3 regions of the Erwinia sp. INIA01 genome follow, and region 1 is predicted to be linked to each of the others. Evidence: predicted binding sites of a transcription regulator. Region 1 holds the regulator's gene; each other region holds the start of a gene.
What was found. The regulator PhoB, encoded in region 1, activates phosphate uptake and scavenging genes when phosphate is short. The targets are predictions, from matches to a motif close to CTGTCATAAAACTGNCNNAT.
Positions count from the first base shown of each region.

Region 2: pstS (phosphate ABC transporter substrate-binding protein PstS) is a predicted target of PhoB. The motif match lies at 1,843-1,862, and genes of this name have one in related genera.
Region 3: glpT (glycerol-3-phosphate transporter) is a predicted target of PhoB. The motif match lies at 1,241-1,260, and genes of this name have one in related genera.

Region 1 covers NZ_JAPDNC010000009.1:162,863-166,002, reverse strand. Annotated here, with positions in the region: gene sbcD (exonuclease subunit SbcD) at 1-1,020, opposite strand, end outside; gene phoB (phosphate response regulator transcription factor PhoB) at 1,240-1,929, shown strand; gene phoR (phosphate regulon sensor histidine kinase PhoR) at 1,953-3,140, shown strand, end outside.
Region 2 covers NZ_JAPDNC010000008.1:33,759-36,898, reverse strand. Annotated here, with positions in the region: gene pstC (phosphate ABC transporter permease PstC) at 1-656, opposite strand, end outside; gene pstS (phosphate ABC transporter substrate-binding protein PstS) at 731-1,771, opposite strand; gene OMR58_RS14980 (peptidase) at 1,991-2,965, opposite strand; gene glmS (glutamine--fructose-6-phosphate transaminase (isomerizing)) at 3,093-3,140, opposite strand, start outside.
Region 3 covers NZ_JAPDNC010000019.1:57,418-60,557, reverse strand. Annotated here, with positions in the region: gene metR (HTH-type transcriptional regulator MetR) at 1-68, shown strand, start outside; gene OMR58_RS24020 (YehS family protein) at 166-636, shown strand; gene OMR58_RS24015 (hypothetical protein) at 772-960, shown strand; gene glpT (glycerol-3-phosphate transporter) at 1,400-2,746, shown strand; gene OMR58_RS24005 (hypothetical protein) at 2,797-3,140, opposite strand, start outside.

The DNA.
Region 1 (3,140 bases):
CTCTACCGGCAGCGTTTCGGTCAGCTGCTGGATGCGGCGCTGAAGTTCGCTGAGCCAGTCGTCGGTGACGATTTCGATATCCAGCCAGATTAATTTTCCCTGCGGGTCCGGCTCCAGTGCGGCCAGCTGCGCTTCAATCTCTTCCAGAGAGCCTTTGATCATCCGCATCGGCTGGAACAGCGGAATCGATAGCGGGGTGACCTGGCTTAGCGCGCCGTCGGCAAAATCCACCACAAAAACGCTTTTCTCTTTGCCCAGCTCATCAAAACTGAGTGGAATGGGTGAACCGCTGTAGCGAATGTGTTCGCTGTTGGCCACGCGCTGGGCGCGATGGATATGACCTAGCGCAATATAGTCGGCAGGCGGGAAGGCATCGGCCGGGAAAGCATCCAGCGTGCCGATGTAGATATCGCGCACCGCGTCGCTTTTGGTCACCCCCATGGTAGTCAGATGCCCGGTAGCGATGACCGGCAGCGTCAGATCGAGGGCGGCCCGCTGCACCTGTGCTTCCTGCCAGCAGCGTTGATAGTGGTCGGTAATCGCCTCCAGCAATGTTTGCTGTTTGTCGCGCCCCGACTGGCCGCTCTGGCTGCGCATAATGTCACGTGGGCGCAGGAAGGGAATGGCGCACAGCATCGCCCCCGGCTGGCCGTCACGGGTGTTGAGCACCAGCACCTGGTCGCGGATATCGTCACTGGCGGCGGCAATCACCCGGGTGTTCAGGCAGGCCAGCAGCTCGCGCGATTCATTCAGCGTCGCCACCGAATCGTGGTTGCCGCCCAGCACCACCAGCTGGCAGCCGGTCTGCTGTAAATTCACCACGAAGCGGTTATACAGCTCGCGGGCATAGCTTGGAGGCGATCCGGTATCAAAAATATCACCGGCGACTATAATCGCATCAGCCTGCTGCGCTTCCGCCTGCTCCAGCAGCCAGTCGAGAAAGGCCTGATGTTCAGCCGCCCGGCTTTTGGTATAGAAAAACTGCCCGAGATGCCAGTCGGCGGTATGAATGATGCGCATGTCACTCCCTGCATAGCCTGATGATGTTGCGAGGGATTATAAACGCTGTTGCTGTTCACGGGGCAAGTGATTGCCGGCGGTCAGGTTGAAATCATCCATGCTGCTTTTTCGCTATGCTCCCGATTTTGGGGGTGTTTTTTTCATAAAAGTGTCATAAAACTGACGCATAATGGCGCCGCATATCCCCCGTGACAGCCTGTCACATTAGCAGGAGCAATAATGGCTAAGCGTATTTTGGTAGTTGAAGATGAAGCCCCAATCCGCGAGATGTTGTGTTTCGTTCTTGAACAAAACGACTATCAACCCATTGAAGCTGAGGATTACGACAGCGCGGTTAGCCTGCTGATTGAACCCTGGCCGGATTTGATTCTGCTGGACTGGATGCTGCCCGGCGGCTCCGGCATTCAGTTTATTAAGCATCTGAAGCGTGAAGCAATGACTCGCGATATTCCGGTGATGATGCTAACGGCGCGCGGTGAAGAAGAAGACCGCGTGCGCGGCCTGGAAGTGGGGGCCGACGACTATATTACCAAGCCGTTTTCGCCGAAGGAGCTGATGGCGCGGATCAAGGCCGTAATGCGCCGTATTTCGCCGATGGCGGTGGAAGAGGTGATCGAGATGCAGGGGCTGAGCCTTGACCCGTCTTCTCACCGCGTAATGTCAGACACCCAGCCGCTGGAAATGGGGCCGACTGAATATAAGCTGCTGCACTTCTTTATGACTCACCCGGAGCGTGTTTACAGCCGTGAACAGTTGCTAAACCACGTCTGGGGGACTAACGTTTACGTCGAAGACCGTACCGTTGACGTGCATATTCGTCGCCTGCGTAAAGCGCTGGAGCTGACCGGGCATGACCGTATGGTACAAACCGTTCGTGGAACAGGTTACCGTTTCTCTGCACGCTACTGATCGTTCGCACTGGAGTCTGAACCGTGTTGGAACGCCTCTCCTGGAAGAGATTATTTCTGGAGCTGCTGCTCGCCAGCCTGCCCGCGCTTCTGCTCGGGCTGCTGATCGGGTATCTGCCCTGGCTGCTGTTAGTCTCAGTGCTCTGCGTGCTGGGTTTCCACTTCAATAACTTACTTCGCCTTTCCCACTGGCTGTGGGTTGACCGCAGTATGACCCCGCCAAGCGGACGGGGTAGCTGGGAGCCGCTTTTCTACGGGCTTTATCAGATGCAGGCGCGTAACCGCCGTCGCCGTCGTGAGCTGGGGCATCTGATTAAACGCTTTCGCAGCGGTGCGGAATCGCTGCCTGATGCGGTGATTCTCACCACCGAAGAAGGGACGATTTTCTGGTGTAACGGCCTGGCCCAGCAGATGCTGGCGCTGCGCTGGCCTGAGGATAACGGCCAGAATATCCTTAACCTGTTGCGCTATCCTGAATTTACCCGCTATCTACGCCAGCGTGATTTCAGCCGCCCGCTGACGCTGGTGCTGAACAATCACCGCCATATTGAGTTCCGCGTGATGCCCTACAGTGAAGGCCAGTGGCTGATGGTAGCCAGGGACGTCACGCAGATGCATCAACTGGAGGGGGCGCGTCGTAACTTCTTTGCCAACGTCAGCCATGAACTGCGCACGCCGCTCACCGTGCTGCAGGGTTATCTGGAAATGATGAATGATTCAGTGCTGGAGGGTGGGGTGCGTGACAAGGCGCTGCATACCATGCAGGAGCAGACCCGGCGGATGGACAGTCTGGTGAAACAGTTGCTGACACTGTCACGCATTGAGGCCGCACCGGCTCTGGATATGCAGGAAAAAGTGGATGTGCCCAGAATGCTGCGCATTTTGCAGCGTGAGGCAGAAACTCTCAGTAATGGCCGCCATGAGATTCACTTCCACACCGACCCGCATCTGCGCGTATACGGCAACGATGAGCAGCTGCACAGCGCTATCTCTAATCTGGTGTATAACGCGGTAAACCACACCCCGGAAGGAACGCGTATCGATATCAGCTGGCTGCGCAATAGCCACGGCGCGCAGTTTAAGGTGCGGGATAACGGTCCTGGCATTGCCGCCGAACATATTCCGCGCCTGACGGAGCGGTTCTATCGGGTGGACAAGGCACGTTCCCGTCAGACCGGCGGCAGCGGGCTGGGGCTGGCGATTGTTAAGCAC
Region 2 (3,140 bases), on a different contig from region 1:
ACGACGCGCCAGATGACTTCCCAGGTGGTACAACCGATGCCGTAGGCGGACTCTTTCATCATCACCGGCGTCTGCTCGAAGACGTCGCGCATCACCGAGGCGATATACGGAATGATCATGATCGCCAGGATGATACCCGCCGCCAGGATACCGATACCGAATGCCGGGCCGGAGAACAGCGCACCCACAATCGGGATGTTGGACAGAACATCACCGACCGGCTGCTGGAAGTACTTCGCAAACAGCGGCGCAAAGATAAACAGGCCCCACATGCCGTAAACGATACTTGGAATTGCTGCCAGGAGTTCAATTGCCACGCCAAGAGGACGGCGCAGCCAGTTTGGAGCCAGCTCGGTCAGGAACAGTGCAATACCAAAGCTCACCGGAACGGCAATGATCAGGGCAATAACAGAGGTGACGATGGTGCCGTAAATCGGAACCAGCGCACCGAATTGTTCGTTAGGCGCATCCCACTCTTTGGTCCACAGGAAGGAGAAACCAAATTTATGGATGCTGGGCCAGGAGGAAAATATCAGGGAAACAATAATGCCACCGAGGAGGAGCAGAACAATCAGCGCGGACAGTTTTACCAGCGCACCGAAAATAATGTCACCCTGTTTGCCGGGGGCTTTGAATGTCGGCTTGGTTGCAGCCATAGTCTTCTCGATTTTGATACTGCGGATAAGTATCGGGTCAGGCGAACCTGACCCCTGGGATAGTCAGCCGAAGCTTAGTACAGAGCTTTACCGGAGCTGTCTTTCACGTTCGCTTTCCATGCTGCGCGGATCTGCGTTACCACTGACTCAGGCAGTGAAGCGTAGTCCAGGCCAGCGGTGGTTTTGCTGCCGTTTTTGTAAGCCCAGTCGAAGAACTTCAGTACGGCTGCGCCTTTCTCAGCGTTAGCCTGCTCTTTGTGCACCAGGATAAAGGTGGTAGAGGTGATTGGCCACGCGTTGTCGCCTTTCTGGAAGGTCAGATCCTGAGCAAACGATTTGCTCCAGTCTGCGCCTTTAGCGGCATCGCTAAAGCTCTTCTCGCCTGGCTCGATTGCTTTACCATCCGCATCCACCAGCTTGGTGTACGCCAGGCTGTTTTGCTTAGCGTAAGCGTATTCTACATAACCGATTGAACCCGGCAGACGCTGTACGAATGCAGCTACGCCGTCGTTGCCTTTACCGCCCAGACCAACCGGCCAGTTAACGGTGCTGCCTTTACCGATTTTGCTGTTCCAGTCGCTGTTCACTTTAGACAGGTAGCTGGTGAACACGAAAGAGGTACCGGAACCGTCAGCGCGGCGTACCACGTTGATGTCAGAGTCCGGCAGTTTCACGCCCGGGTTCAGCTTGGTGATCGCCGCGTCGTTCCACTTTTTGATGTTGCCCAGGTAGATGTCGCCGACGGTTTTACCGTCGAGGATCAGCTGGCCAGATTTGATACCAGGAATATTAACCGCCAGTACCACGCCGCCAATAACTGTCGGAAACTGGAACAGGCCGTTAGTCTGTAAATCTTCATCTTTCATTGGCGCATCAGATGCACCGAAATCTACGGTTTTAGCGATGATCTGCTTAACGCCGCCGGAGGAACCGATCCCCTGATAGTTAACCTGAGTACCTGTTGCTGTGTTGTACTCAGCAGCCCACTTGTTATAAACCGGAGCAGGGAAAGTACCGCCAGCGCCGGTCAGGTTGGTGGCTGCCATGGCAGAAACCGCGCTCAGAGACAGGGTTACGGCGACGAATTGAGCCAGGGTTTTGTGCATCAGTGTCATGTTCCCTCCACGGGATTAAAAGTCAGGCCAGTGCTGTGTTTATCTGATTAATGTTTGCTGCTGGAGGCAAAATAGGACAGTTTGGTGACAGTAAAATGTACGAAATATTACACTTTTATGACATGCACCCTGAGGCATTACAGACGGGGTTTAAATCAGTGACGCTGAATTAACGCGCAATACCTGATGGGATATTGCGCGAAGGGACATTCACGTTTATTACGGCTGAGAACACTCAATTCCTTCCATGGCCTGGCAGATAACATCGTCAAACTGATGTGACTGCTGAAGTTTTTCCGGCCACTGATAGTAGGGCAAGTTCGCCTGTCGCGACTGTTCCTTACTTAACTCCTGAAGTCGGGTTAGCAAAGGTTCCAGCGCCTCTCCGCCGGGCAGCGTGGTAGTGCGAAAGACCGGATTACCGTCAAGATAGCGTACGGCCTCAAGTTCCGGCGACAGCGTGACCGTGCCGTATTTCTCCCTGGCCAGGCGCTGCCAGAAAGGCCAGGCGGAATAGCGCAGGGCATAAAGCTCAGCGCCTTTCAGCGGCGGCCGCGCCTGTAGTTTTTTCGACATGACAATTTCGCCGTTATACGCGGATTCGATCCAGCGTGTCATCCCCTCCAGCAACCAGCCGACTTTAAACTGGGTGTAGCCGTACTGATAAAGATGAAACAGCTCGTGAGCCGGGGTGGGATTAAGCGGTTGATTGAGCTTAGAACTGATGCGGATGGTTAAGGCACAGGGCAGCCAGTTACCGTCCTCTCCCTTCACCCGCGTCACTTCATCGAAGGCCATACCGTTGCCGCGCGGCAGGTCAAACAGATAAACATGGATGGCTTTTGCCAGCCGGTAACGCGGCTGTTCCAGCGGTGGAGTTAATCGCAGCATCTTTTGATAGTACTGATTGGCGGCCTGCAGCTGGATCGCCACGTTTTTGACGTAGTCCGGCGTGCCGCTGCCGGTGGTGTCCTCCAGCGGTGGGGCATTGTCACCGCTGCGGGTGTAGAAAATAACAAAAGGCTCGGCACGCAGGGTTTCCGTCAGCGGATGCTGCTGTAAAAAGGCGCTGTCTCGGCACTCCCCCGGTGCATCCATTGCAGGCTGCGGTGGACGCGCTGCCTGTACGCCGCCGGAGAGGCCTAACAGCCCGCCCAGCCCCATCAGTATCGCCATCAACTTTTTCAGTAACATGTCCTGCTCCTGCAACCCGTCCGAATAATCCCGCTGCCGAAAGATAAAAAAAATCCAGCCGGCTGAAGGTCAGCGGGCTGGATTATATTTTAGCCGGGATCTGCGAACAGAAACGGCGAAGCAGAAATTATTCTACGGTGACGGATTTCGCCAGGTTACGCGGCTGATCGACGTC
Region 3 (3,140 bases), on a different contig from region 1:
ATTTACCGCGGGTGCGGGATGCTTCTCTCCCGGGCACGCCGTTGCCAACATCGCTGACTCATCCCTGACTCAACTCATCAGTGAAGACCGGCGGTTTTTCCTGTCTAACCGCTCAATTGGCTCTATAATGCGCTCACTGCAATAGTTTCAATGAAGAGAGTGTTTATGACGAATAATGATGTCCTGCGCAGCGTGCGTTACATGCTGGATTTAAGCGATGCGAAAGTAGTGAGCATTCTGGCGCTGGCAGAGAGCGAAGTGGCTGAAGCCGAAGTGCACAGCTTCCTGAAAAAAGAAGATGAGCCAGGCTATCGCCTCTGCCCGGATGTCGTTATGGGCTATTTCCTTAACGGTCTGATTTTCGAACGCCGCGGGAAAAGTGAAGATGCGCCGGTGCCTTCGATTGAACGTAAGATGACAAACAACATCATCATGAAAAAGCTTCGCGTCGCTTTCGATTTGAAAACCACTGATATTATTGAGCTGCTGAAAAGCGCCGATTTTGCGGTGGGGCAATCAGAAATTGGGGCAATCTTCCGCAAGCCGGGACATAAAAATTATCGCGAGTGCGGCGATCAAATCCTTCGCAACTTCCTCAAAGGTCTGGCAATGAAGATTCGCCCGGCTAAAAAGTAAATATTCATCTCTATTTCAAATAATTAACGCCTTAACCGGGCGTTAGTTTATGAAAATCATCAAATTACAATACCTGTCCCCTTACATGAAACTCTAGCATCAGTTGAGTTCTTCAATCAAAAAGGGGGTTATATCATGCAGGTATTGTCAGAAATAGAGTTAGATCAGGTTAGCGGTGGCCGGGATAATATGAATATCACCACCGTTATTAACAATGACAAACCCATCAACGTAATTAATATTGCCGGTGATGGTTTAGTTATCAATTTTGATGATAGCGGTATGAGCATTATAAACGGTGAAATGACCACCTACTACTTTTAATTAATAAATTCAGTAAGTTACATGTCATATATTAAGATTGAAATAACAGCAGATGTTCTCCCTATCTACGCCAGTATCACTGCTCATATTCTCGCCTCTTTAAATCCTGCTTTTTTTCATGGATATAACATTACTTAGATAAAATTTTTTCCAATTAGAACGTAAACGTCCAAAATGCGGACTTCTGAGCGTTAAACGGCCTCATAAGTGTGACTTAAATCACAAATTATAGTTCGCATACGAAAATATCACCTCATTTAATGGTGCAGATATAGCCATTTCGTCATAAAAATGTAACATTCGCGCACTTATTCACAGCAGTTACCTTCGAATATCGCCATGCTGCTTTCGAAATAGAACATTTACCGTTACCAGGGAAACTGTTTGTATTTCATCTCAGCCGGGCGGGGATATCGTTACCAGAGCCATGGGGGCCGTAATGTTAAGTATTTTTAAACCCGCAGCACATCAGCCACGCGTTGATGCCAGCCGCGTCGATCCGCTGTACCGCAAACTGCGCTGGCAGATCTTTCTGGGGATCTTCTTCGGCTACGCCGCCTATTATCTGGTGCGTAAAAACTTTGCGCTGGCGATGCCTTATCTCGTTGAGCAGGGCTTCTCACGCGGAGATTTAGGATTTGCACTGTCAGGTATTTCTATTGCCTACGGCTTTTCAAAATTCATCATGGGTTCGGTTTCTGACCGCTCAAACCCTCGCGTATTCCTGCCTGCCGGACTGATTCTGGCCGCAGCAGTGATGCTGTTTATGGGTTTTGTGCCCTGGGCAACTTCCAGCATCATGGTCATGTTCGTCCTGCTGTTCCTGTGCGGCTGGTTCCAGGGTATGGGATGGCCACCGTGCGGCCGTACCATGGTTCACTGGTGGTCACAGAAAGAGCGCGGTGGCATCGTTTCCGTATGGAACTGCGCACATAACGTTGGTGGCGGTATCCCTCCACTACTGTTCTTGTTAGGTATGGCCTGGTTTAACGACTGGAAAGCCGCACTGTACATGCCGGCATTTGGTGCCATTCTGATCGCAATTATCGCCTTTGCGCTGATGCGCGATACACCACAGTCCTGTGGTCTGCCTCCGATTGAAGAGTATAAAAACGACTATCCGCCGGACTATGATGAAAAACATGAAACAGAGCTGACTGCGAAACAGATTTTCACCCAGTACATTCTGCCGAACAAACTGCTGTGGTATATCGCACTGGCGAACGTGTTTGTTTATCTGCTGCGCTACGGTGTGCTCGACTGGTCACCAACCTATCTGAAAGAGGTTAAGCACTTCACGCTGGATAAATCTTCGTGGGCTTATTTCTTCTATGAATATGCAGGTATTCCAGGCACGCTGCTGTGTGGCTGGATGTCAGATAAGGTATTCAAGGGCAACCGTGGAGCTACCGGCGTCTTCTTTATGACTCTCGTGACCATTGCGACCATTGTGTACTGGATGAACCCGGCGGGTAATCCTGGCGTCGATATGGCCTGTATGATGGTGATTGGCTTCCTGATTTATGGCCCCGTCATGCTGATCGGTCTGCACGCTCTGGAGCTGGCACCGAAAAAGGCTGCGGGTACTGCCGCTGGATTTACCGGCCTGTTTGGTTATCTCGGTGGTTCTGTTGCCGCCAGCGCGATCGTCGGCTATACCGTCGACTATTTCGGCTGGGATGGCGGCTTTATGGTAATGATTGGTGGAAGTATTCTGGCCGTTATTTTGCTCGCCATGACCATGATGAGCGAAAAGAAGCATAAGCAGCAGATGAACGCTCAATAATTAAAATCTGAGTAGCGGGATAGCTTTCAAAGACCGCTACTCATTTTCCCTTACTCAGACGTACACACCAGCAACGCCTGTTTATTAAACGAAAGAAGATACCTTCGACGATCCAACTTTCTTATTTTTACCATGAGATTTTTATCCTTGAGCTGCGGTAGAAATTTATTTATCACCGTGTCTTTTTTCCGCAGATGTAAATCATAATATCCCCCCTCTTTTTCATAATCGAAATCAAGAATGTCATTGACAGCTTGATCTTTCCCCAGACACCTCAACTTCCCTGAAAGCAACAGATACCCTTCGCCATTACCGTTTATTGCCATAAACAGGTCGAGCAAGTTTCTGCTACCACACTGATTAACAAGAGGTTCCATATCTAACTGTGCCCTGC